Regions from separate parts of the Peribacillus muralis genome, predicted to be linked through region 2. Evidence: riboswitches for the same ligand, from Rfam matches in the RefSeq annotation. Region 2 holds a riboswitch; each other region holds the start of a gene.

Region 1 (7,888 bases), 710 kb from region 2:
ATCTTTTGTTATGTAAATCGGATATATATCAAACTTTGCTAAATCGAGTGCTTTGATGACAGCTAAAGCCGTCTGCATTGAAACATCATGCTCCGCAGATTTCCCACCATAAAGCAAACCAAGTTTAGTTTTCATGAGTTATTACCCTCCAATATTCTTTTAACCATGTTCATTGTATCATTTTACACTTAAACGGGAAAAGCGAAACTTCCACCACACGGGAATTTCCAATCTTCCCACTCTTATCTTTTATGCGTGAGGCAGGAAGTCTTACTACTAATAAACGGAAAGAACATGTAATGTTTAAATGTAGAAGTCATTTTTGATGACGCAATCCCAGGTTTTTTCCTTTCTGCTGAAGCTGATGAATACATCCGGATCCTCCTTGTTCTGCTTTGAAAAGTCCTCCTGCATCTCATCCATGTTCAAATAATCGCCTACGACCCATATCGGGATCTCTATTTTGGCCCTGGAGTACCTAACGTCTCGAAAGGAAAAAACCAGGCCCTCTGCAAGTATCGGAACCAATGTAGAAATCACTTCTAGAGGGATGGCCGTCAACTCATTTTTCTTTCGGATTCCGAGCCACGTCCGCTCTACTTTTAGCAGCTCCAGCTTTAACGGAATCAAACTTCCCAACATCATATAAAATGCCGAAAGAGATCGAAAATAAACCTTATTGAACCATCCGTCGTCCTGAGCGAGATATACATATCGGTTATTCAATTTGCGTAAAAAAGGAGGCTGCAAATGAGTTTTCGTATGACCTAAATACAAAAGCTCAGCCAGCTCTCTTCCGTCCAGTTCATCCAGCCCTTCCGCCTCTTCAAAGTCGATCCAGCAAAAATCGCCATACGCACGGACGTTTTCTTTAAGAAGCTTGGCGATGGACTCTGACGAAGCGCTCTCAAGCAACACATTCAAATTGTATTCCCCACCATCGAATTGATGTTTCAGTAATAAGATGGAATCCAAGGAAGATGGCAGTGAATAAGCAAATTCCCGAAAGTTGAGTCCATTGAAAAGGACAAACCGCTCGGAAGCTTGCATATGCATGTATAATATATCATCGCTATCGTTCTTCATAACCAGACCCCCTCCGAACTTGCAATCCATACTGTTATTTTATCAAACTTTTTGGTTTAGACGTAGGTTATATAACCGGGAATATTGAATCTCACTAACTGAACCGCTTTTCGCCCTGCACTTCCACTAATTATAATGAACATATTCGCCACATTTAAATATCCAATCTGCAGAATGCGCCCGAACCGGAAAGATCAACTTCGCCTTTCAACGTGCTTTATAAAACAATGCGATGCTCGTTACCATAGATGCCCCATGCCGAAGCCGCGTTTTAACGTCAAAAAAAAATCCAGAGTGACTCATCACTCTGGATTTTCGTTATTAAGAAACTTGTTTTAATTCCTCAGCGGAAGGAGGATTGAATTGCCCTTCCCATTTAGAGATGACGATTGCAGCAAGTGAATTACCGATAACATTAACCACTGTACGTCCCATATCAAGAATACGGTCGATACCAGCGATGAATGCTAAACCTTCGATTGGAATACCGACTGTTCCCAATGTAGCTAAAAGAACTACGAAGGAAACACCTGGTACGCCTGCAATACCCTTAGATGTAATCATTAGCACTAGCATTAATGTAATTTGCTCATACGCACTTAAGTCGATTCCATACATTTGAGCGATGAAGATAGCTGCTAACGCTTGATATAATGTAGAGCCATCAAGGTTGAATGAATATCCAGTCGGGATAACGAAAGTAGCAATATGCTTCGGACATCCCGCTTTCTCCATTTTCTCCATGATTTTCGGAAGAACGGCTTCTGAACTCGCTGTCGAGAAAGCAAGAATCAATTCCGCTTTAAGAAGCTTAATCAATGTAAAGATATTGAATCCTACAAATTTTGCAATAAGGCCCAGAACGACGATTACAAAGAAAATCATGGTTCCGTAGACAGAAAGCGCTAACTTACCTAATGGAATTAAAGATTCCAAACCGAACTTGGAAATGGTCACACCAATTAGGGCGAATACCCCGATAGGAGCGAATTTCATAACCATATTAGTTAAGTAGAACATTCCCTCCGCTGTACCTTGGAAGAAGCGGAATACTGGTTTCCCTTTCTCACCGATAGCAGCGATGCTTAGTCCAAACAGTACGGAGAAGAAAATAATCGCTAGCATATCGCCTTCTACCATGGCTTTTACTGGATTGGATGGTACAATGTGTATGAGTGTGTCCACAAATGATTCATGCTGCTTCGTTTCTGCTGTATCAACATATGTGGAAATATCCGTTTGTTCCAGATTATTCATGTTCACACCGGCACCAGGCTGGATGATATTAGCTGAAATTAGACCAACAGCAATTGCTGTAAGGGTTACCACTACAAAGTACGAAAGTGATTTAGCACCCAATTTACCTACCGCTTTCAAATCACCTACACCCGCTACGGCAACGATCAAGCTGGAAACAATGATTGGTACAACGATCATTTTAATCATTCTTAGGAAAATGTCCCCGAATGGCTGTAAAAAGTTTTGGGCTGTCGCATTACCATAAAAAATGGCTCCAACGATTATCCCTAGAATTAGACCAATGAAGATCTGGCTCGCTAAACTTAATTTAATTTTCTTCATGTACTTTCCTCACCTTCTATAAAGTCTTTGATGCAAAAACGTTTTGTCTCGGTAAGGGAAACAGATACTAATAGAAAGAAAGTAATTTTTCTTTTTTTGAAAAACTCTATCTTTACGCCGAAAAAAAAGACACTTCATGTGTCGATTTCTTATTGGCGTGAATATTCACACATGTTCCCTTAAAGACGCTGACGAGGTTAGCTGTCGGGTTAGGAATTGGAAACACAAATGCCCTTTCATTTCTGAATTCACCCCTAGCGGATAATATCCACAAATTTGGGTCCCCCGTTCTTGAATAAGATTAAGCGAATTAACTTATAATAAAATATTATACTAAAAGTGTTAATCTGTAAATATTTATTCTTGTTCAGCGTATAAAAAATCTTTAAACATGTCTGAAAATTCTGTATTATACTTCATTTTAACTATAATTCCGTCTTTTGATTCACCCACAAAAGTTATATAGGTATATTATCCAATCTCTTTTCATTTAATGAATTTATTTATTTTTCAAGGATGCCGAGTAACACGTACCGTACCTTTTCCCTTGCGGTGAACTTCTTATACGTTTTGGTCTTCACTTTGTCGAATTGGATGGGAGTAATGAAATGGGAATGGTTTTTCATCACCCTCTCCGGTTCCATCAGGATGACATCACCTACTGCCGGTCCCTTTATAAGTTCCTGTTTTCCTTCCGCCTTAAGTCCCAATGTAACGTAGTGTTTATCCAAATAGCCTTTTTTAGTCAATTTGTAGATATGCGGTTTTTTAGTATCATTAACAGATTTTACAGGGATGGAGGGGACACCCGCCTTTTCATTGGTAATAATGGAAAGATCGACCTTGGCTCCCACCACCAACGGCTCTGCTTCCTCACCATCCGTTTCGATCAAGGCTTGAAACGGGAACTTGTTATCCTTTGTCAGTGTCGGCTCGTCTGCCGGATAAGAATGGATGCGGCTTATTTTCCCCTTCAGTTCCTTTTTCAAAGCAGGGGCGCTTGCCTTTATAGTCATGCCCACTTCAGCCTTTTTCATCTCACTTTCGGAGAAATACCCTTCAATTCCCATATTTGCTGAAGCAATGGATATAATGGGGTTATTGAGGTCTTCATTGATATTCTTAACTATGCCGTCAGTCTCACTCGTCGTCTCAACCGCCTTAGTCTGTGTCTCGATTGAACTTAACTGAGTACTTAACATCTTCACTTTTTCGTTCAAGCGGTTTTTTTCGAGTTCCTGCTTGTACAATTCTTGCTCGATGTTACTTTCAATGAGGTCAGAGGAGCTAGTTGTTATATCAATATTCAACTTTTGTTCTACCGAATCATCAATGACCGCTTTATCGGAATCACGCTCCAGATTCCCTTGATATGCCCTCAGCTTCGCTGCGTATTGGTCAATCCCGGAAATCTCTCCCTCAGCCGCCGTTTTCTCCGCTGACAAATTCGCTTTAAGCGCATCAAGCTCCAATGTGGTGTATTCAAACAACGAGGCGCCAGCAGTAACCTCATCCCCCTCTTTTACAAGGAATTTCCGGAAGTCATTATTCTTGCCATCGAAATAAATATCATGAACTTCTGCAGGTTTTATGACTGCCTTTTTTTGAATGGTAGCCGTAATGGTATCCTTTTTTACCTTTGTCCATTTTTCCACGAAAACGGTTCTTTCCACTTTGCTTTCTTTCTTTTCAATAAGGTATAAGTTAACGGTAATTAAAACGATCGACGCCACGGAGACCACAATTATTTTCCATTTCCCTTTCATTCCCTACACCCGCCTCATACAAATACTCCCACATGGATGTATGCCAAAAAGGCTTTAGCAAACCATGTGGCCAAATAGAATAGTCCAATCATTAAAAAGATCAAATATTTATTCCGGTCCGATAATCCTCTTATATAGTAAAATTGCAGGAAAATAATCAGGAATTGAAAAATGGTGATTTCACTAAAAACGTGAATAAAGTAATCATTTCTGAGAAAATGCTGACTTATGACACCGAATGAAAAAGGATTGGCATCGTTGCCGATATCCAACAAGATGAAAAAAGGAATCAGCAAAACCTTCTCCAATATCTGCAAGCAAAAAAGGATCATTTGAACGATTACTACTTTTATGTATGGGACATCAGCGACTATCCAAAAATATAGCGATGATAATAATATGTATAAAGAAGGATAAAGAAGGCCCGCAAGCATATTGCCGCCCATGATCAGCAGCTTTCCCGCCTCGAATTCATCTACGCTCATCGTCGTGATTTGTTTGGAAAAGGATTCAGACCCGATGCCAAAATATCCGCCAACGGCATATACGAGGAGACTAAGAAAATATAACAATAGCAATTTACTTCCAAGCCGAGTGACCCCCTCAGCATTTTGCAGCTGATAACGACTCCTATAAGGCTCAAAGATGCCCTTTAACAATCTGACCTGGTAAACCATATGTGTTCCCCCTGCAAAAATTGATCTTTCTTCTTACATTTTATCTTATTTTGGAAACATTTGCAGATATAAGGAATCATAAAAGCAAAAAACACGATTCTACCGTCCCCCCTTCTCCTTCTCTAACGGGGGGCTAATACCGATAAGTGATGCTCAAGCACCTTAATATTAGCAGGCGTCTGGCTATAGTTTTCTCCATCCATATCCACGTCAAGCGGCCTCTTCGTTTCTATCGTAAGATTACTGGCCTGTACGAATGTCACTCCCGAATCTGAACCTAGCTTATCGGACCATGTACGTTTCATCGTTATTATTTCTAAAAAGGTACTAAGGCTTGCATTTTCCAGAATCGCCACACCAACCATTCCATCATCTGGATTCAGCATTGGAAAAGGCAATACATTGGTCCCGATGAAAGAGCCATTCATGACCAGGATCATGATCGCTTCCCCTTCTATATGTTTACCATCATAAGCGACCTTAAAGGGAAAAGGGTCCTTATCTCCAATCGTTCTCACAGCGCTTAATAAGTAGCCTATCTTTCCGAATCTGTTTTTTTCCTGTTCATCAATATTATTGGAGGTATCTGAAATAAGGCCAATTCCCCAGAAATTAGAAAAATAAGCATCATTGGCCTTCCCTATATCAATGGAGCGGACCTTTCCGTTAACAAGGGCTTCCGCAGCTTGCCGAACATTTTGGGGAATATTCAATGTCCTGGAAAAATCATTGCAAGTCCCTCCTGGTAAAATCCCGAACAACGGCCTTTTGGCAAGAGGAGATAGTCCGTTTACACACTCATGAACCGTTCCATCTCCTCCTAATACGAATATGACATCCATTTCTTCTCCATGACCTAAGCAGAAACGGTATGCATCGCCCTTTTCCTTAGTCTGCAAAACAAGGAACTCATCTATATGTGGTGCGATGATCGGAAGACACCCTTCGAGGGTTTTAGTTAACTTTTGATTCCCGGCATTTTCATTATAAATCAGCATCCCTTTTTTCCATCTCATTACTTTCCCCCCTTTGTCCTACTATGAAAAATCGTCATCCCACTACCTATACCTTTTCCTAAACCGTATCATTTGAAACTATTTCGAGATTAATGCAATGTAAGCACCATTTAAAAAAGAGGCGTTTCGCCTCCTTCTGAAACATTCACATATTCGTTAAATATTCCTTCATCGTTAGGCTAAGCTTTGAATGTAAGGGTATCTTCTTTTCACTTTTCTCCAAAAATAATAAAAGGCTCTCCAAAATTATCGAACTCGGCTTACTTTTGGATAGTTCTTCTTGAATTGCCCTTAAAGCTTTCGTATTTTTACTCGCTTCCCTTCCTTCTTCTTTGGGGGTTTCCGCTTCCAACAGCTTTGTGATGATCAAAAGCGTTTCCTCTTTTGGGTTCATATCCTGTATTGTACAATTCGGCAAGGGGAATTGCTTCAATAGTGGGTCTTCCAGGTTTTGCAGGCTTGCAATTATCGAATCGAGACGATTCAAGAAAAAATTAGGAAACAATGCAACTTCAAAAGCATCTTTTTTTCTCATGAGAATGCCCATATATCCTTTGAACAAAGAATCCAGCATAACCGTGCAGTCCGGCAGATACTCAGCAGGCAAATCGGGGTAAAGCTCCATGATTTTACGCTTGAACCAAATCATGCCCTCCTCATGGATATAGTGCAAGAACTGATCCAATTCTTTACTGATATGAACCATTTGTTCCTGCATCAGCATCTGGATTAAGTTTGTATTACCCGTCATATGCTCAATTTGAACGGTGAGTTGCCCTAAAAACCTGTCTTTGTTGGATAAAGAGGCATCAAGTTCCCAATCGAGCAGCGCGTCCGTCAATGCTTCATAGAAGTACTTGAAAATGGATACGAGCAGCTCTTCCTTCGATTTAAAATAATTATAAAAAGAACCCTTTGCTATCCCGCACTTTTCAGCAATTTCTTGAACGGAGGTCGAATGATAGCCCTTCTCCGAGAATAGCTCGACCGATTTATCTATAATCATTTTATGTTTTTCATTCATCAGATTCATCCTAACCTTTAAATATTATACATATATGACCAACCAGTCATTATATTCACATTGTATCTTAAAACCCCTGAAATCACAACGATATAACTAAGGGTTACTATCTGTTGCAATCATAATTAATATACTATATATTTGATTCTATGACCGGCTGGTCACAATATTATGTATGGAGGGTACAAAGCTTGAATTCGATAATTAAATTTTCTTTAAAGAATAAACTGGCAATCTGGTTGCTTACCATCATCATCGTTGCAGCAGGATTATATTCCGGTTTAAACATGAAACAGGAAACCATCCCAAATATCTCCACTCCTTTAATAAGTGTCTCCACCGTTTATCCCGGAGCTGCACCTGAAGAAGTGGCAGATAAACTCACAGACCAGATTGAGCAAAAAGTCACCAACTTGGCAGGAGTTGAATTGGTCAGTTCGTCCTCCATGGCCAATGTTTCTTCCGTCCAATTGCAATATGACTATGATACGGATATGGACGATGCCGTTAAAGATGTGAAAGAAGCATTGGAGAATATCGAATTGCCTGAGGGCGTGGATGAACCAAGTGTATCCAAATTAGAATTAAATGCTTTTCCAGTAGTCGCACTAAGTGTGACCGACAAGGATTCTGATTTACCTGAACTGACAACAAATGTCGAGGATGTGTTAGTGCCAAAACTTGAAGGAATTGACGGGGTAACATCCGTAACCATTTCCGGACAGCAAGTTAATGAAG
Region 2 (7,888 bases):
ATGTTTTTTTGTTTTTGAGCTGTTTGTACGTTTTTATCCCCGTTGGCAGGCCGTCTTAATTGCGGCATCCAGAAGAAAACGGTGATAAGCGATAAGATTCCCCAGCATCCGAGGGCACCAGTCCATCCCATACCCGATGAAAATGCAATAGGGATGCTGATCCCGGATGCCATCGCGCCACATAGGTTCATGGAAACAGCATAAACGCCTGTCATCAAACCGATATTTCTTGCAAAGTTATGCTTGATCAGGCTAGGCAACAATACATTGCCGATGGCTATGGCGAGTCCAATCAAGATCGTTCCCATGAACAATGTCGGGACTCCGCCAATGGAGCGTATTGCGATTCCGATCGTTAATAATATCAAAGAGGCGAATAAGGTGAGCTCCATCCCAAAACGCCGGGCTATCCTAGGTGCAAATGGCGACAATAAGGCGAAAGAGAGTAAAGGCAGTGTCGTTAAGGAACCTGAAAGTGCATTCGTGATTCCCAAAGCGTCCCGGATTGATGTTACAAGGGGCCCTACGGATGTAAGAGGCGCCCGTAGATTGGCTCCAATTAGAATGACCCCGATAATGAGCAGTCCGATTCTGGAGTTATTATTTATTTTCTTTTGTTCTAGTTGATTAACCGTTTGTTGGATGGCCATGATTTTCCTCCGTACTTATTTTAGAGATTTTTTGAATTGTGCAATGTACTCATTTACAGCTTCAGTAGCTCGCTTTACATCTCGTTCAATAATGGCTTCCACTAGAGTGCAATGAATGCTTAAATGAAAGTTCGCCTCAGAACTCATCCGGACGATCTGATGGATGGACTCATGCAAGGAATCTTCCATATGTTCGTACAAATCAATTAATAAGGCATTATGTGATGAACCCATGATCGATTTATGCAACTGAATATCAGATTGCTCATAAGCCTTGATGTCCTTCTCTTCTGCCGCTATACGGCAGGCTGTGATGTGAAACCGCAACTTTTTTATATCTTCTTGATCACGTCTTAGTGCGGCCAATTGGGCTCCTTCTCTTTCCAGGGCATGACGGACTTCTAACGTTTCAAATAAACTTGATCTTTGGATCCTTCTTTGAAACGCAACCCCTAAGGAGCTTGTTGACTTGACGAAGGTTCCTTTTCCTTGTTTCGTAACTAGAAGTCCTGCGTAAACAAGCGATCGTATCGCTTCTCTTAATGTATTTCTGCTTACATCGAAATGTTTGATCAAATCCATTTCAGGCGGAATCTGATTTCCAATTTCCCATTCACCAGATTCGATTAATGTTTCGATTTGAGAAACGACTTGCTCAACAAGTGATAATCGGTTTGCTTTGGATATGGCCAATATATACACCTCAAATTTGTAGGATGATTGGTTCATAGGATATTTTAACATATGTATGCTAAAAATATAACATAATGAAATCGCTAAAATGATTGGGTCTTAAGTTTTTTATGGAATGTAAAAAGCAAGCGTTACGGTGAATGAAGTTCACTCTAATTTAAGGATACACTGAGGAAATTGCCCACAATCATAAGGGGGAACTTTGACCGTTTTTTTCTACTTCATTCCACGGTAGTCTTCGTGCCTTCCGTTACATTTCACTTTGCTTGTAAACAAGGTGAAACTTCAGCGCTCTTATTTTGGAGAGGTTTCTCCTTTGGAGGTCTTCTTTCGCTTACAAAATGAAGAAGCCCTGATTGAAATTCAGAGCTTCATTTTGGTTCATATACAAAATCCAATAATTCTAATTTAGAACTGTTTTCTTTGTTCAATGATGAAAGAAAGCAGGATAAATACAGATAGAGTCACAAGGCATAAAACGGATCCAACGATATTTTCTTTATTAAAGAAAAGCCAAAAGGATAGCACTTAAAGCTGTAATGGCAATTAATGTTGTGTATGGGTGCCATTTAACCTGGAAATCGTGCTTGGCAGTATAATATTTACATAGTTTCAATTGAGCTGAACAATAATAATAAAAAGGTGAAGCCGTACATCCGAACCACCATTAAGGACATCCCCATCAATGGAATGTTGTTAACTACATTATGTATATTAACTGGTGTATTTCTATCTTGTTTGTTTCCAGATCTTATATTGAGCTATCTTATGGCATCCCAGTTTCTCCATTTTGGGAAGTACTGAACAATGTCCTTGAGGGAGCGTATATACCGGAATTGGCCACTGATAAAACAGCCGTCAAAAGTACAAAATTGATTATAGCGGCTGCTCCGGCAAGTCCTGATATACTGAAAACCTGAACGAAAGGACTCACTTCATTGCTTAATTGGTTCCAAGGAATAATTCTGCAGATAATAAGTATTGGCAGGATGTAGCAATAGCATTACCCTACTACGGTTCCTTTGAGGATTTTTGGTATGACCCGCTGGCTCTCTTTTGTTTCCGTTACGGCAATACAAATTGTTATTTCAGTAAAACTATCGAAGCTTCTTCAATTAAACGCTTTTAAGTGCTCAAGTCCTATGTAAATATATCATGAAAAAAATCAATTTATGCTGTTGAGTGAATCATTGCGATCCGGCCACTTTATTATTTTGGATATTAGTCTGAAATTAACGATAAATAAATTTTGCTTCCGTGTAAATATGAAGGAGCATAAAAAGAACCGTCCTTTAATAGGACGGTTTTAATTTGTTGATACGAAAAAGGATGGAGCAGGCAATGTCAGTGATCATTCAAACTCATCTAAAGGGGCAGATAGTGACTGACGGTTTTCGGTTTCTGATACAGCCTCAAAATTCTTTTGGAATTCTAAATAGCCTGTGTACACTTGCGAAGCCATTCCTAGATACGGCAACTCGGTGTGTATGATTCCCGTTCTTGGTGAATGATGCATATACATGTTTCATCCCTCCTTTTGAATGTAAGATAACCATGAAATTAAGGCCGTCAAAGAAGTGAATGAAGTGAATGGATGAGGTCTTTCCCTTGCTAGCATTAATTTAAAGCCACCGAGACCGAATGTGAAAAAAGTGGGATAATAGTAGGTCGAATGGGGAATCAGGAGACGTTGGCTTGTCCTATAAGGCTAACGGATCTAAAAGGGCCATGAAATGGAAAAATATCATTCCCTTATCCAGTATTTGAATCATGTAATATCATCATTGTTGTTATATGACGTATTTTCTTGCTTCTTTTTATGATGACTACTTTATCATTCTATGAGGATAAGCTAGAACGGTTTGGACAAGTCGCCAAAAAATTTGTGAGGAATTAAGAAAATCTGCCCAAAAACCTCTGGTTGAGATAAAACCAGAGGTGCTATTGAACGTGCTATCGGGAGCAATTGATAAGTTTCGTAAAGGGCTGGCACGTCCCGTTCGGACAGGGAATGAGTCATCACCTTGTTTCTTCCCCGTCCAGTTGGTTACGGTGATCGTTTTCATTGAGTGGACCGCCGAATTGTTCATTGATTTCTTTAACCACTTCATCTAAAAATTCATCTGAGATGATTGGTTTTACTGTATGTTTAGGCATGGGAATCATGGCCATCCTTTCTGGTTTTGAAGGGTTTTGGTTCCGTATGGAGCATAGGTTATCAACATAACCGTAGTTACTAAAAAATATTCTTTTTACATGAAAAATTTTCATTTACTTTTCCAGTTCACGGGAGTATGATAATCAACAGTTTCATATTTCTAAATCGCTTAAACCATTTGGTGCGGGGGACCCGTTATTGGGATTATTTTATAATCCAAGGGGTGAATCCTTCCAAGGTAGGGCTACTCTTAGGTCCGAATCCGACAGCTAACCTCGTAAGCGTTATATGAGAAGGAAGGTGGAGCTTGTTAGACAAAAAAATTGATGTCTGCAGGTCTATTTAGTTATGACTTGCAGGCATTTTTATTTTTTCTTCTGGGTTTTTGCTTTAGCAGGGTAACCTAAACTTATTACTTAAAACATGGTGGGGGAATTTTTGATGTTATCATCAATTAAGAGGTTCTTGATAGGAAGACCCTTAAAATCAAATGCGCTTGGTGATCAAAAGCTTAACAAAACAAAAGCGTTGGCCATTCTATCTTCTGATGCTTTGTCTTCAGTTGCATATGGTCCGGAACAAATATTGATCGTTTTGATCACGGTTGGTGCTGCGGCATTTTGGTATTCCATACCGATTGCCATCGGGGTCTTGATCCTGTTAACAGCTCTTATTTTGTCCTATAGGCAGATCATTTTTGCTTACCCGCATGGCGGAGGGGCCTATGTCGTCTCAAAAAACAATTTAGGGATAAATCCAGGGCTGATCGCTGGTGGATCTTTATTGGTGGATTATATATTGACTGTCGCTGTAAGCGTATCAGCAGGTACGGATGCCATCACGTCCGCATTTCCCAGCCTGCATGCGTATAATGTCGTTATCGCTATCATTTTTGTGATCCTGCTTACCATCCTTAATCTTAGAGGGGTAACGGAGTCGGCTTCGGTATTGGCCTATCCCGTCTATCTGTTCGTTTTAGCATTATTCATCCTGATCGGGGTGGGACTATACAAAATCTTGACTGGCGATGTCTCACCTGAATTGCATGCGTCGATTGGGACACCAGTCGCCGGCATCAGTTTATTCATCTTGCTGAGGGCATTTGCATCCGGCAGCTCCGCCTTGACCGGCGTAGAAGCAATCTCCAATGCGATTCCTAACTTTAAAGATCCAGCACCGAATAATGCTGCTAAAACTTTAATCGCGATGGGCTCATTGCTTGCTGTATTATTTACGGGAATTGTTTTCCTAGCCTACTATTTAAGCATAGTTCCCAGCGCAGAAGTAACGGTGGTTTCGCAAATCGCCGAACAGATATTTGGAAGGAACTTCATGTATTTCTTTATACAAGGCACGACGGCATTAATCTTGATTCTTGCTGCCAATACTGGGTATTCTGCTTTCCCGCTGCTCGCGGTCAATTTGGCCAAGGATAAGTTCATTCCAAGGATGTTTACGATAAGAGGCGACCGCTTGGGATATTCCAATGGAATCATCATTCTTGGGCTTGCATCGATTATCCTGATAGTCGCTTTTGGGGGGCATACCGAGAATCTCATTCCCCTTTATGCAGTAGGTGTTTTCATTCCATTCACCTTGTCACAGTCGGGTATGATGGTTAAATGGATTCGAGAAAAGCCTAAAGGCTGGATCGTGAAATTAACGATTAATTCAATTGGGGCGATCATTAGCTTTATTGTCACGCTCATTTTCTTTTTAACCAAATTCGTGCATGTATGGCCTGTTTTAGTCTTCCTGCCAATCATCATTTTGATGTTTCATCGCATAAGGAGACATTATGATGCGGTAGGCGATCAATTGCGAATCACTACGTGTGAGCCGACTCTTCCCATCCAAGGAAATGTCATCATCGTTCCTGTTGCCGGTATCACGCATGTAGTCGAGAACTCCTTGAATTATGCCAAATCTCTTTCTGCAGATCAAATCATTGCCGTATATATCTCCTTTGAAAGGGAGGATGAAAAGAAATTCGAAGAAAAATGGAAGAATTGGCAGCCGGATATCAGGCTCGTCACACTTCATTCGTACTACCGCAGCATCATTCAGCCATTGACTAAATTTGTAGATACGGTTGAGCATAAGGCAAGGGAATCCAACTATCAAGTTACAGTCATCATCCCGCAATTCATTCCGAAGAAGGGCTGGCACAACATTCTCCATAACCAATCCAGTTTACTGATTCGTGCCTACTTACTTTATAGAAGGAATGTAGTGGTTACGACCGTTCCATATCATTTGAAGAAGTAAACCGCTTATAATATGGAAGCAACCCTGCTCAGGGTTGCTTCTTGCTGTAGGCAAACTCGATGAAAATTTGGGTTTGCCTGCAGTTTTTTTTTTGCCCTTTATGCAGTAAAGTGAAAAACTGCCCTTATTAGATATATCGAAGAAAGCTGCAGTCAATATTCGAGTACATAATGATTAACGCCAAACTAAAAATTACCAAGGCTCAATTCGATGCGTGAGAACATATTAAGTAAAGACTATATAAGTTTCCTGCTTTAGTTTGAACATACATATAATGGGGGTTGAAGATGGATATAGTATTAGCGCTCTTGCCTGCGGTGTTCTGGGGAAGCATCGTATTATTTAATGTGAAGCTGGGGGGCGGACCTTACAGTCAGACACTGGGAACAACGATCGGTGCCTTGATCTTTTCAATTGGCGTTTATATTTTTGCCGATATCAAGCTATCTCTTTTGGTATTTGGCGTCGGCATCGTGTCTGGATTGTTTTGGGCTGTTGGACAAGCCAATCAGCTAAAGAGCATCGACTTAATGGGCGTTTCCAAAACGATGCCGATATCAACGGGGCTGCAGCTCATTTCGACGACGTTATTCGGGGTCATCGTTTTCCATGAGTGGTCAACGATGAAGGCGGTCATTTTAGGCGTCTTGGCATTGGTTTTCATCATTATAGGAATTGTCCTGACCTCATTGGAAGATAAAGAATCAAAAGAGGGAAAATCGGGAAACTTGAAAAAAGGAATCATCATTCTTCTCATCTCTACTTTCGGTTATTTGGTTTATGTGGTCGTTGCCCGGCTTTTTGATGTAGATGGCTGGTCAGCGTTATTCCCTCAAGCGATAGGAATGGTGATAGGCGGACTTTTATTGACATTTAAACATAAACCGTTTAACAAATATGCAATTCGAAATATCATTCCCGGATTGATATGGGCTGCAGGAAACATGTTTTTATTCATTTCCCAGCCTCGAGTGGGAGTAGCTACAAGTTTTTCGTTGTCACAAATGGGGATTGTCATCTCGACACTCGGCGGAATCATCATATTACGAGAGAAAAAAACGAAACACCAACTAATTGGAATCGTCATCGGAATAATCTTGATCATCATAGCAGGGGTAATGCTAGGACTTGCAAAAAGTTAATTGGAGGATGATGAAATGTATAAAGATTTAGAAGGCAAGGTCGTTGTGATAACAGGGTCATCAACTGGTTTGGGGAAAGCGATGGCGATTCGCTTTGCTCAGGAAAAGGCAAAGGTTGTAGTTAATTATCGCTCCAAGCCGGAGGAGGCGGATAGTGTATTGGAGGAAATAAAAGCTGCTAGCGGGGAAGCGATAGCAGTGAAAGGCGATGTCACCGTCGAAGGCGATGTAATGAACCTTGTTGATACAGCAGTAAAGAAGTTTGGGAAACTTGATGTATTCATCAATAATGCAGGGATAGAAAACCCCGTTCCATCTCATGAGATGCCGTTAAGCGATTGGAATAGGGTGATAAACACCAATTTGACTGGCAACTTCCTCGGCTGCCGTGAAGCAATCAAATATTATGTCGAGAACGATATAAAAGGCAATGTGATAAACATGTCCAGTGTGCATGAAATGATTCCATGGCCATTATTCGTCCATTATGCGGCAAGCAAGGGCGGGGTAAAATTGCTTACGGAAACATTGGCTCTTGAATATGCGCCAAAAGGAATCCGCGTCAACAGCATCGGTCCGGGTGCCATCGCTACCCCAATAAATGCCGATAAGCTTGAAGATCCCAAGAAGAAAAAGGACCTTGAAAGCATGATACCAATGGGGTACATCGGCAAGCCAGAGGAAATTGCCGCTGTAGCTGTATGGCTGGCTTCCTCCGAATCCAGTTATGTAACGGGCATCACTTTGTTCGCCGATGGAGGGATGACAAAATATCCTTCGTTCCAAGCTGGACGAGGATAAAGAAGACGACAAAACCAATATAACACTTATGGTTTCGGAATTATGTTCATTCCGGAGCCTTTTCATCCTTCACTGAAAGGTCTTTGACTTTCCACGAATTTCAATGGAGTTGAATCTAAAAAACCCCATTATAAACAGTCAAAGTACAGAAATACCATACTGAAAGGTACGAGTGT
Region 3 (7,888 bases), 1.7 Mb from region 2:
ATGTTCAGTGAAGGGAGGGATACATTCAGGTGGCATCGATTCATGAGGAAATGGTACAAAAAACGAAAGCGCATATCAAGCATCATTTCATCGCACTCATCGAAGAAGAAGGGTTTTCGCATGTATCGGTGAAGAAAATTGCAGAGCGTGCAAACATCAACCGAGGCACCTTCTATCTCCACTATGCAGATAAGTATGCATTGATGGATCAATTGCAACAGGAATTGCTGGATGATCTTCAGGCACGCATTACGGTGATTGTGCCGAAGGAGGCACTCCTTGCCCTTCATCAACAACAGCTGTATCCGCCTTTCGTTGCGATTTTTCAATTCATCGGTGAGCATGCCTTGCCTTTAAGAGCGATACTTGGTGATCACGGCGATCCTTCTTTTGCGAAAAAAATGAAGCGTGTATTCGGTGAAGTCCTGTTGGACCGCTTGATCAGCCAGCACCCAGCAGCTGTCCATGAAGCATTTCGAACATATATGCACGCCTTTTTGACATCGGCGATTTTAGGGGTGATCCAGGAGTGGCTGGAGAATTGCGAGGAACAGCCAGTGGAGGAAATGGCCAGAATTCATTTTGAAATCTTGAACTTCATCAGCCAATTGCGCACATTCATTAAATGAACTGCTCATATGGCCTTTCCCGCACATGCCTTGTCATTCCCCAGGCGGAAAGGGGCCCTTACACCTTTTCCTCCGTCATTCCCGCTTCACTGGAATAATACCTGCTTTTCAAAGGCCACATACTGAGTACACATAATAAAAGAGAAAGCGCAACCATGACCATCGAGCCTGAAACGACGACGAACCGAATCGAAATGAAATGTGCGGATACCCCGACAATCACTGTTGCCATAATGACCAATAATGCTTCCAACAATCCGAAAAGGCTGCCCACCCTCCCCATGATATCCACAGGAATATTATTTTGGTAAAAAGTTTGAAAGCCAGTGTTGGCAAAAGCCAAGGAAAAGGCAATAACGAAAAATCCCATAGCCGCGATCGAAAAGGAAGGGGATAAGGCATAAATCATATAACCGAGCGAAACAAATACAGAACCTAAGCCAATCATGTATGATGTCCGCATTTTATTGACGAATAATGCATTGACGATGGCTCCGGCAATGATACCGGCACCGGCGATGCTTACGAGGAACCCGTAATCACTGTCCGACAAAAAAAGGACAGCTTTGGCAAATGCCGCTTCTTGCGAGTCCATGGCCGTTTCCATGACCACCATGCAGCTGAACAAGAAATAGATGAGCATCACATAAGCGGATTTACGGCTGTAATTCAGGACGATGCCCCAATCCCTTTTCACGATGTTCCAGGATAGGCGATGATCGGTAGGACGATAGGAATCATCTTTTTCAAGATCTGGCATGAATAGCGTGATCACGCCTGAGAATACTAAGGCCAGTGCATTGATATAGATGGCAACGACGGGGGTGCCGATTAAGAAAAGGAGACCCGCTAACGCTGGTCCAATCAAAAAAGCCCCTGAATCGATCAAGCTTCGTAATGAGTTGAATCGTTTTCTCTGTTCAATTGTTAGTAATTTTGTTATATACGTCCTTGATGTTGTACCAAACATGGCCTCTGCCATATTGATCACCAATACGAGCGAATAGATGACCCAAATGGAGGAAGTAAAGGCAAGCAAAGCGATGAATGCCGCCCGGAATAGATCAAGAGTAACCATTAGATTCCGCTTATTCATCCGGTCGATGACGCTGCCTGCCCATACATTGGTCAATAATACCGCCACCGGCTTCACCATAAATAAACCAGCCACCGCTAAGGGCGACTTGGTCAAATCGAGCACGATTAAATTGAGGGCGATGAAATACACCCACGCGCCGAAGTTGGAAATCCCGATCCCGCACAACAAGATCGCAGGATACTTCCAAGAAGCTCCTACATGTTTAAATCTCATCAGTTCCACACCCTTGGTTGCCATGCTCCGTGCTAGGCAGTGTTCAACAGTATTTCCGCCACTTACATTGAAGTCATGTTTTTCTAAATTTTAACATTATCGATCAAGAGCTGTAAATGATTCCACGCAAAAAAACCCATTGAGATCAATGAGTTTAAAAGCGAAACAAGATATGGATTTTTCGGCTCGGCGTTCACTGTCATTCCATGCATGAAGCCACTAGGAAATAATCACCTTTGTGAAAAAAATTTTAACAAGGGATTCTTTTTCTTATCGGTTATTCTTAACTCATTCATGATGATCTGGTCCTCATGATCGGCAATCCATTTTCTTAGTGCATCTTTATCCTGACATTGGGTTAAATAAGTCTGGCCACCCTTGCCTGTAGCATTGATAACATATCGATTGAACGTCTTCTCCATAATTGCCCGCCTTTTTTGTAATGTGTTTGATTTCGTTTAGGATTTCCCAAAAGAACGAATATATATAGTCTCTTAAATCGGATTTTCGAATGAATCGAACCTATCATAATGTGCTAACTAATATTTGTCAATACGTTTTGGAAATGTATAAGTGAAACATAAATTTTCAGTTTTGTTAAAGAAATATATTTTTACAATTTAGGGGTTTACAACTGCTAAATGATGGGAGTAGAATACATTTTATCAATTTAATATATTTCGGCCAAAACTCATGTGATTTGAGTACGGAGGACCCAATTACTTGGGGTTAATTCTGCCTTGCAGAAGGGATGAGATCAGCTCTTTCGCCATCCTACCCGTCAGCTAACTTCGTCGGCTAAAGCGAAGGAGGTCATAAGACCGCCTATTTCGGGAGCTACTTTGCACATTATTTGTGTCAAAATAGCTGTTCGAGTTTTTTCGCAGGTCTTTTTATTATGCTTTAAAAAGCTTCGTAATGAAGATTGATGGTTACTAAATCCATACAATTTCACACATTTCACACATTTCATTTTTATAGGTAGGGATGATCATTTTGATAAAAGCAAAAAATCTATTGGATCCACCAAAAATTCTAGTAATCGGGTTCGGCATCCTGATACTTATCGGGTCCTATTTATTGACCCTGCCGATTTCCACTGAAAGCGGGCATGGTCTTTCTTTTCTGGATGCTCTTTTCACCGCAACATCCGCTACTTGCGTAACGGGGCTTGTCGTAGTGGATACGGGATCGACTTTTTCAACTTTTGGTGAGTTGGTCATCTTAACACTGATTCAAATAGGCGGCTTGGGATTCATGTCATTTGCGACATTTTTCTTTTTCCTATTAGGCAAGAAGATTTCTTTAAAAGGCAGGTTACTTTTGCAGGAGTCCTTAAATAATCTATCCATGGCAGGTGTAGTAAGGTTAGTGAGACGGCTATTGATTTTCACAGCCATTATTGAAGGCATTGGCGCCCTTATCTTATCGATTCGCTTCTCTTTTGACATGCCGATCGGCAAAGCGATTTATTACGGGGTTTTTCATTCCATATCGAATTTCAATAATGCCGGCTTTGATTTAATGGGGGAATTCAGGAGTTTAACCCCCTATGTATCGGATCCATTCATAACCCTTACGGTCGTCTTCCTAATCACGTTTGGCGGAATAGGTTTTATCGTGATGAATGAATTATACGAATATCGTGACACCCATCGTTTATCCGTACATACGAAGATTGTTCTAACGACTAGCTTGATCCTTACGATTGCCGGAGCCATTTTAATCTTTTTATTCGAGTTCGGCAATGTCAAGACATTGCAGCCTTTATCCTTGATGGGTAAAACGTTATCGTCTTTATTTCAGTCGGTTTCACCAAGGACGGCAGGCTCCAATACGTTGAATATCCCTGATTTGACTCAGCCTACCTTACTGCTCATCATTTTCTTGATGTTCGTTGGGGCTTCTCCGGGATCGACTGGCGGCGGGATTAAAACCACTACATTGGCGACGCTTGTCGGAACGGTTTGGTCACAGATTAAAGGAAAGGGTGATGTGGTCTTATTCCGTCACCGTATTGTGAGTGAAACGATTTTCAAAGCATTATCCGTTACATTCATTGGCGTATTCATGGTTTCAAGCATCTCCATTCTGCTGGCCATCACTGAAAGCGGAAGTGACTTCTTGATGATTTTGTTCGAAGCCACTTCAGCATTCGCCACCGTGGGACTCTCGATGGGTTTGACCCCGGAATTATCACCGGTTGGCCGGATGCTCATCATTTTTACGATGTTTGCAGGCCGTGTTGGTCCTTTGACTCTGGCTTTTGCTATCGCCATGCGGCGCAAGCCAGATCAGTTCCGCCGGCCAAAAGGGAAAATCATGATTGGCTAGTCATAAAAGGAGGAGTGTAAAAGATGGGAAGACGACAATATGCCGTAATCGGTCTAGGCAGATTCGGAACCAGTGTGGCACATAGATTGTATACGGCCGACCAAGAGGTTTTGGGTATTGATATCAATGAGGAGAGAGTCGAGAATGCGGAACTGAGCATTACCCATGCAGTCATCGCAGACACAACTGAAGAAGAGACATTGAAATCAATCGGCATCCGTAATTTCGATTGTGTCATCGTAGCCATCGGAAATGACATGCAATCGAGCATTTTAACTACCTTGCTTTTAAAAGAGCTTGGGGTCAAAAAGGTCATTGCCAAAGCCCTTAATAAAAATCACGGGCAGGTGCTCACTAAAGTCGGTGCCGACTGGGTCATCTATCCTGAGAGGGATATGGGGGAACGGGTCGCGAATCAGCTTCTCTCCCCTAACATGCTGAACTATATAGAGCTCTCTAAAGAATACAATATCGAGGAAATCATCCTCCCCATGAGCATGAAGGGAAAAAGCCTCAGAGAGCTAGATTTACGGGCAAAATATAATATCAGCGTCATTGCCATCGTGAGCAATGGAGAAATTATCATAGCACCATCACCGGATCAGGATATTTCTGAAAAAGATATGCTTCTAGTCGTTGGCAATAAAGAAGATTTAGCCTTATTTGCCAATATTGAATGATTCAGGCATTTGGTTACTCACTGACTGTTTACATCATTCGATCGATAAGGAATGATAGCTTTCACCATCTGTTGTCGTTTCCTATTTTGCTCGTATCTATTTTTAATACCTTTCCAGATGTGGGTTCGGTATTAGCACCCTATCATTCTAGCATCCCCACCTTGTATATGTATTATATGATCGTATTGATCGCTTGGGCTAAAGTGGATTTGACCGTCACCTTGTCAAAAGGCAATTGAAGCTTGACTGCTTTCATCGCTATATCAGGCTGAAGCCCTGAAAGGGTGGTATCGATTCCGATCAGATGGAGTGATTCGATCAGTTGCGACAATTGGTGAGCGGATACCTCGTCTATGGCATGAACGCCCGATAGGTCAATGAATAGCCGCGTGACACTTTTTTCGGCACACTGCTGTAATGTGCTTTCAAGCAAGGACATGCCCCTTGCCGTGTCAATATTGCCAATCAGCGGGAGTAGTGCTGTATGATCCTTTAGCGATATGATCGGCGAGCTCAATTCAACGATCGTTTGCTGTTGGTCCATCATTATTTTATTGGCATACCTATGGTTCGCCTGCGTGAACCTTTCCATCACTTCACTGAATACCTTGACGACGACCCGGTTCCAGGCGTTCACTTCCGCTTGCGTGTATTTTCCTTCATGCAAGGCGACAAATTGCTCAATGTAATCGAGGTATTGATTTTGCGTCCGGAAAAATTCCCGCAATATAAAATAGATCGGTGTGTTTAAATGCTCCTCATCACTGCCGATATCATCGATCCAGTCATCAAGTAGGTCAAAGAACTGGCATTCCTCTAGTGTGAAAATCTTAAAGAAATGCAAGTGAAATTGATGATTTTGCTGTTTCAGCTTTTCAATAACCCGTGGATCAGGTGAGCTATACACCCCCACCTGGTCATTTTTATTCAATGTCGCATACCAATCCTCCGTCAGTTGCGTTGCTTTATCTGATAAAAATGAATATAGTTCCCTATTTCTATGCATTAACTTCTCCACCTATTTATTTATTATCAAAAGTCATTTCAATTGGTCTCAAGTCAGCTGGTACCGCGAGCTGCAGCCCTCTTTCCATATACCTTCCCTGCTGCTTTTGAAACCATGCAACAACTGATTTTTCGAAAAAAGATGAACATTGAAATTTTATTCGAACCTATCATTTCATTTTAATAGTTTGCCATTTTTATTTTTAGTTAACAAATATACATTTACGCAATAAAAAACCTGACCCCAGATCCCGCGATCCAGCATGCAGAATTGTTTAAGTTCAATGTGGAAACGGAAAAATTACGTATATTACCTTGACTGTCATAGTAATGTATTATAGGATATACCAAAGGAGGTGAGGATTTGATTCAACGTAAACTTTCCTCAGACCTGCTTCGCGGACATGTAGATACGATGATTCTAAAACTCCTGCAAAGTGGCGATAAGTATGGATACGAAATCAGCAAACTGATATATGTAAGTTCAAATGAGCAATATGAAATAAAGGAAGCAACGATGTATTCCAGCTTAAAACGTCTCGAAAAAGACGGATGCATCCTCTCTTATTGGGGAGATGCGACCCAAGGCGGCAGAAGGAAATATTATAAGATCACTCCGCTCGGTGAAGACACATACAGGCAAAATAAAAATGACTGGGAGCAGGCCAAGCGAATCCTTGAAAGCCTGCTGTAAGAAAGGATGATGAAATGTGATTGAAAAACTGCATGCACATGTTCATGGCATTTTTGCACCATACCAAAATGCAAAAACGGCAAAGGAATTGGAAGAAGAACTGCTGCAAAATCTATTGGAAAAATACAACGACCATAAAAGGAAGGGCTCAAGCGAAGAAGAGGCGTATAAGCTCACCATCGATTCAATAGGCGAAGTATCGGAACTTGTGGATGCCCTCAATCTTCAATATAGTGAGCTTGAACAGGCAATCAAGATGGATTATTCAAAACAACGCTTAGTGGATTCCGACTTTCGCTCGGTTTCCGTGCATGATGGAAAATTCAATTCCTGCGATTTAAGCCGCTCCGATTTCAGCCATTCAGACCTGACGGGCAGTACATTCAAAGGCACGAACTTAAGTAATTGCATCTTTGAAAACGTCAACTTAACAAGCACGTTATTTAAAAGTGCCAATTTAAAAGGCGTCACCTTCAACAGCAATACGTATAATAAAACCCATTTTAAAAACTGTAACCTATCGGGGCTTATTTTTGATGGCGAATCATTCAGCCAAACCATTTTCGAAGGGTCTTCATTGAGAAAGGCATCATTTCGCGATGCCACTCTCACCAATGTTCAATTCCGGATGTCCGATTTAAAGAAAATCGACTTTACGGGAGCATCGATGGATAAGCTCACTTACAACTTTTTATATGGAGCAAAGGTTGACCTTAGCGGAGTAACCCTCATCTAATCCCACAACCGCCCCATTTGCTTGATCAAAAAACCCTGTGCCAAGACATGAGACTTCTTGGCACAGGGTTTTTTACGGTTTCAGTTCCTTCATTTCATGGATCATGCGTACGAAGGCTTAAAAATGACGTTCTATTTTAAAAAAAGCAACGGCTTCATGCCAGGATTACATTGTACTTTGAAAAAAAAACGGCCATTGCTGCTCTTTTCCCATTCAGTACAAACATATTCGCTTAATGTAATTCGATGCGTATTCCGCTATCCCTTGCTGCAGCGCAAATCCACATGCAAACTCCCATGATATAAAAAAAAGAACCGCCATTAAGCATGTCGTTCCGATAGAACTCCCATTGCCAAAAGCTTTGGGCGCCACCGCAGGCACTTAGCTTTACAGTGGCGGTCCGGGAAGCCTCTCCTCGGCGGGCTTCGCCTACCGCGCTCATTTACTAGCCGGAGTCTCGCACCATCGTTCCAATTCACCATGTAATCGAGTCCCTAA

The links. A riboswitch is a leader RNA that binds a small molecule or an ion and turns the genes downstream of it on or off. The one in region 2 is predicted to bind cyclic di-AMP.
Region 1: another riboswitch for cyclic di-AMP. It lies ahead of ABE28_RS01330 (cation:dicarboxylate symporter family transporter); the one in region 2 lies ahead of ABE28_RS04705 (APC family permease).
Region 3: another riboswitch for cyclic di-AMP. It lies ahead of ABE28_RS20175 (TrkH family potassium uptake protein); the one in region 2 lies ahead of ABE28_RS04705 (APC family permease).

Annotation. Positions count from the first base shown of each region.
Region 1 covers NZ_CP017080.1:265,026-272,913, reverse strand. Annotated here, with positions in the region: gene ABE28_RS01340 (D-alanine--D-alanine ligase) at 1-135, opposite strand, end outside; gene ABE28_RS01335 (hypothetical protein) at 304-1,086, opposite strand; gene ABE28_RS01330 (cation:dicarboxylate symporter family transporter) at 1,408-2,667, opposite strand; cyclic di-AMP (ydaO/yuaA leader) riboswitch at 2,839-2,985, opposite strand; gene ABE28_RS01325 (efflux RND transporter periplasmic adaptor subunit) at 3,171-4,433, opposite strand; gene ABE28_RS01320 (hypothetical protein) at 4,448-5,110, opposite strand; gene ABE28_RS01315 (YegS/Rv2252/BmrU family lipid kinase) at 5,233-6,126, opposite strand; gene ABE28_RS01310 (TetR/AcrR family transcriptional regulator) at 6,272-7,150, opposite strand; gene ABE28_RS01305 (efflux RND transporter permease subunit) at 7,342-7,888, shown strand, end outside.
Region 2 covers NZ_CP017080.1:976,249-984,136, forward strand. Annotated here, with positions in the region: gene ABE28_RS04685 (CynX/NimT family MFS transporter) at 1-650, opposite strand, end outside; gene ABE28_RS04690 (FadR/GntR family transcriptional regulator) at 666-1,343, opposite strand; gene ABE28_RS25615 (hypothetical protein) at 2,110-2,334, opposite strand; gene ABE28_RS24850 (hypothetical protein) at 2,695-2,865, opposite strand; gene ABE28_RS25425 (hypothetical protein) at 3,363-3,500, opposite strand; cyclic di-AMP (ydaO/yuaA leader) riboswitch at 3,658-3,801, shown strand; gene ABE28_RS04705 (APC family permease) at 3,943-5,769, shown strand; gene ABE28_RS04710 (RhaT/GlcU family sugar-proton symporter) at 6,057-6,911, shown strand; gene ABE28_RS04715 (glucose 1-dehydrogenase) at 6,927-7,712, shown strand.
Region 3 covers NZ_CP017080.1:4,160,058-4,167,945, forward strand. Annotated here, with positions in the region: gene ABE28_RS20160 (TetR/AcrR family transcriptional regulator) at 30-629, shown strand; gene ABE28_RS20165 (MFS transporter) at 688-1,941, opposite strand; gene ABE28_RS20170 (hypothetical protein) at 2,172-2,363, opposite strand; cyclic di-AMP (ydaO/yuaA leader) riboswitch at 2,614-2,756, shown strand; gene ABE28_RS20175 (TrkH family potassium uptake protein) at 2,938-4,275, shown strand; gene ABE28_RS20180 (potassium channel family protein) at 4,299-4,955, shown strand; gene ABE28_RS20185 (STAS domain-containing protein) at 5,128-5,961, opposite strand; gene ABE28_RS20190 (PadR family transcriptional regulator) at 6,376-6,654, shown strand; gene ABE28_RS20195 (pentapeptide repeat-containing protein) at 6,671-7,390, shown strand.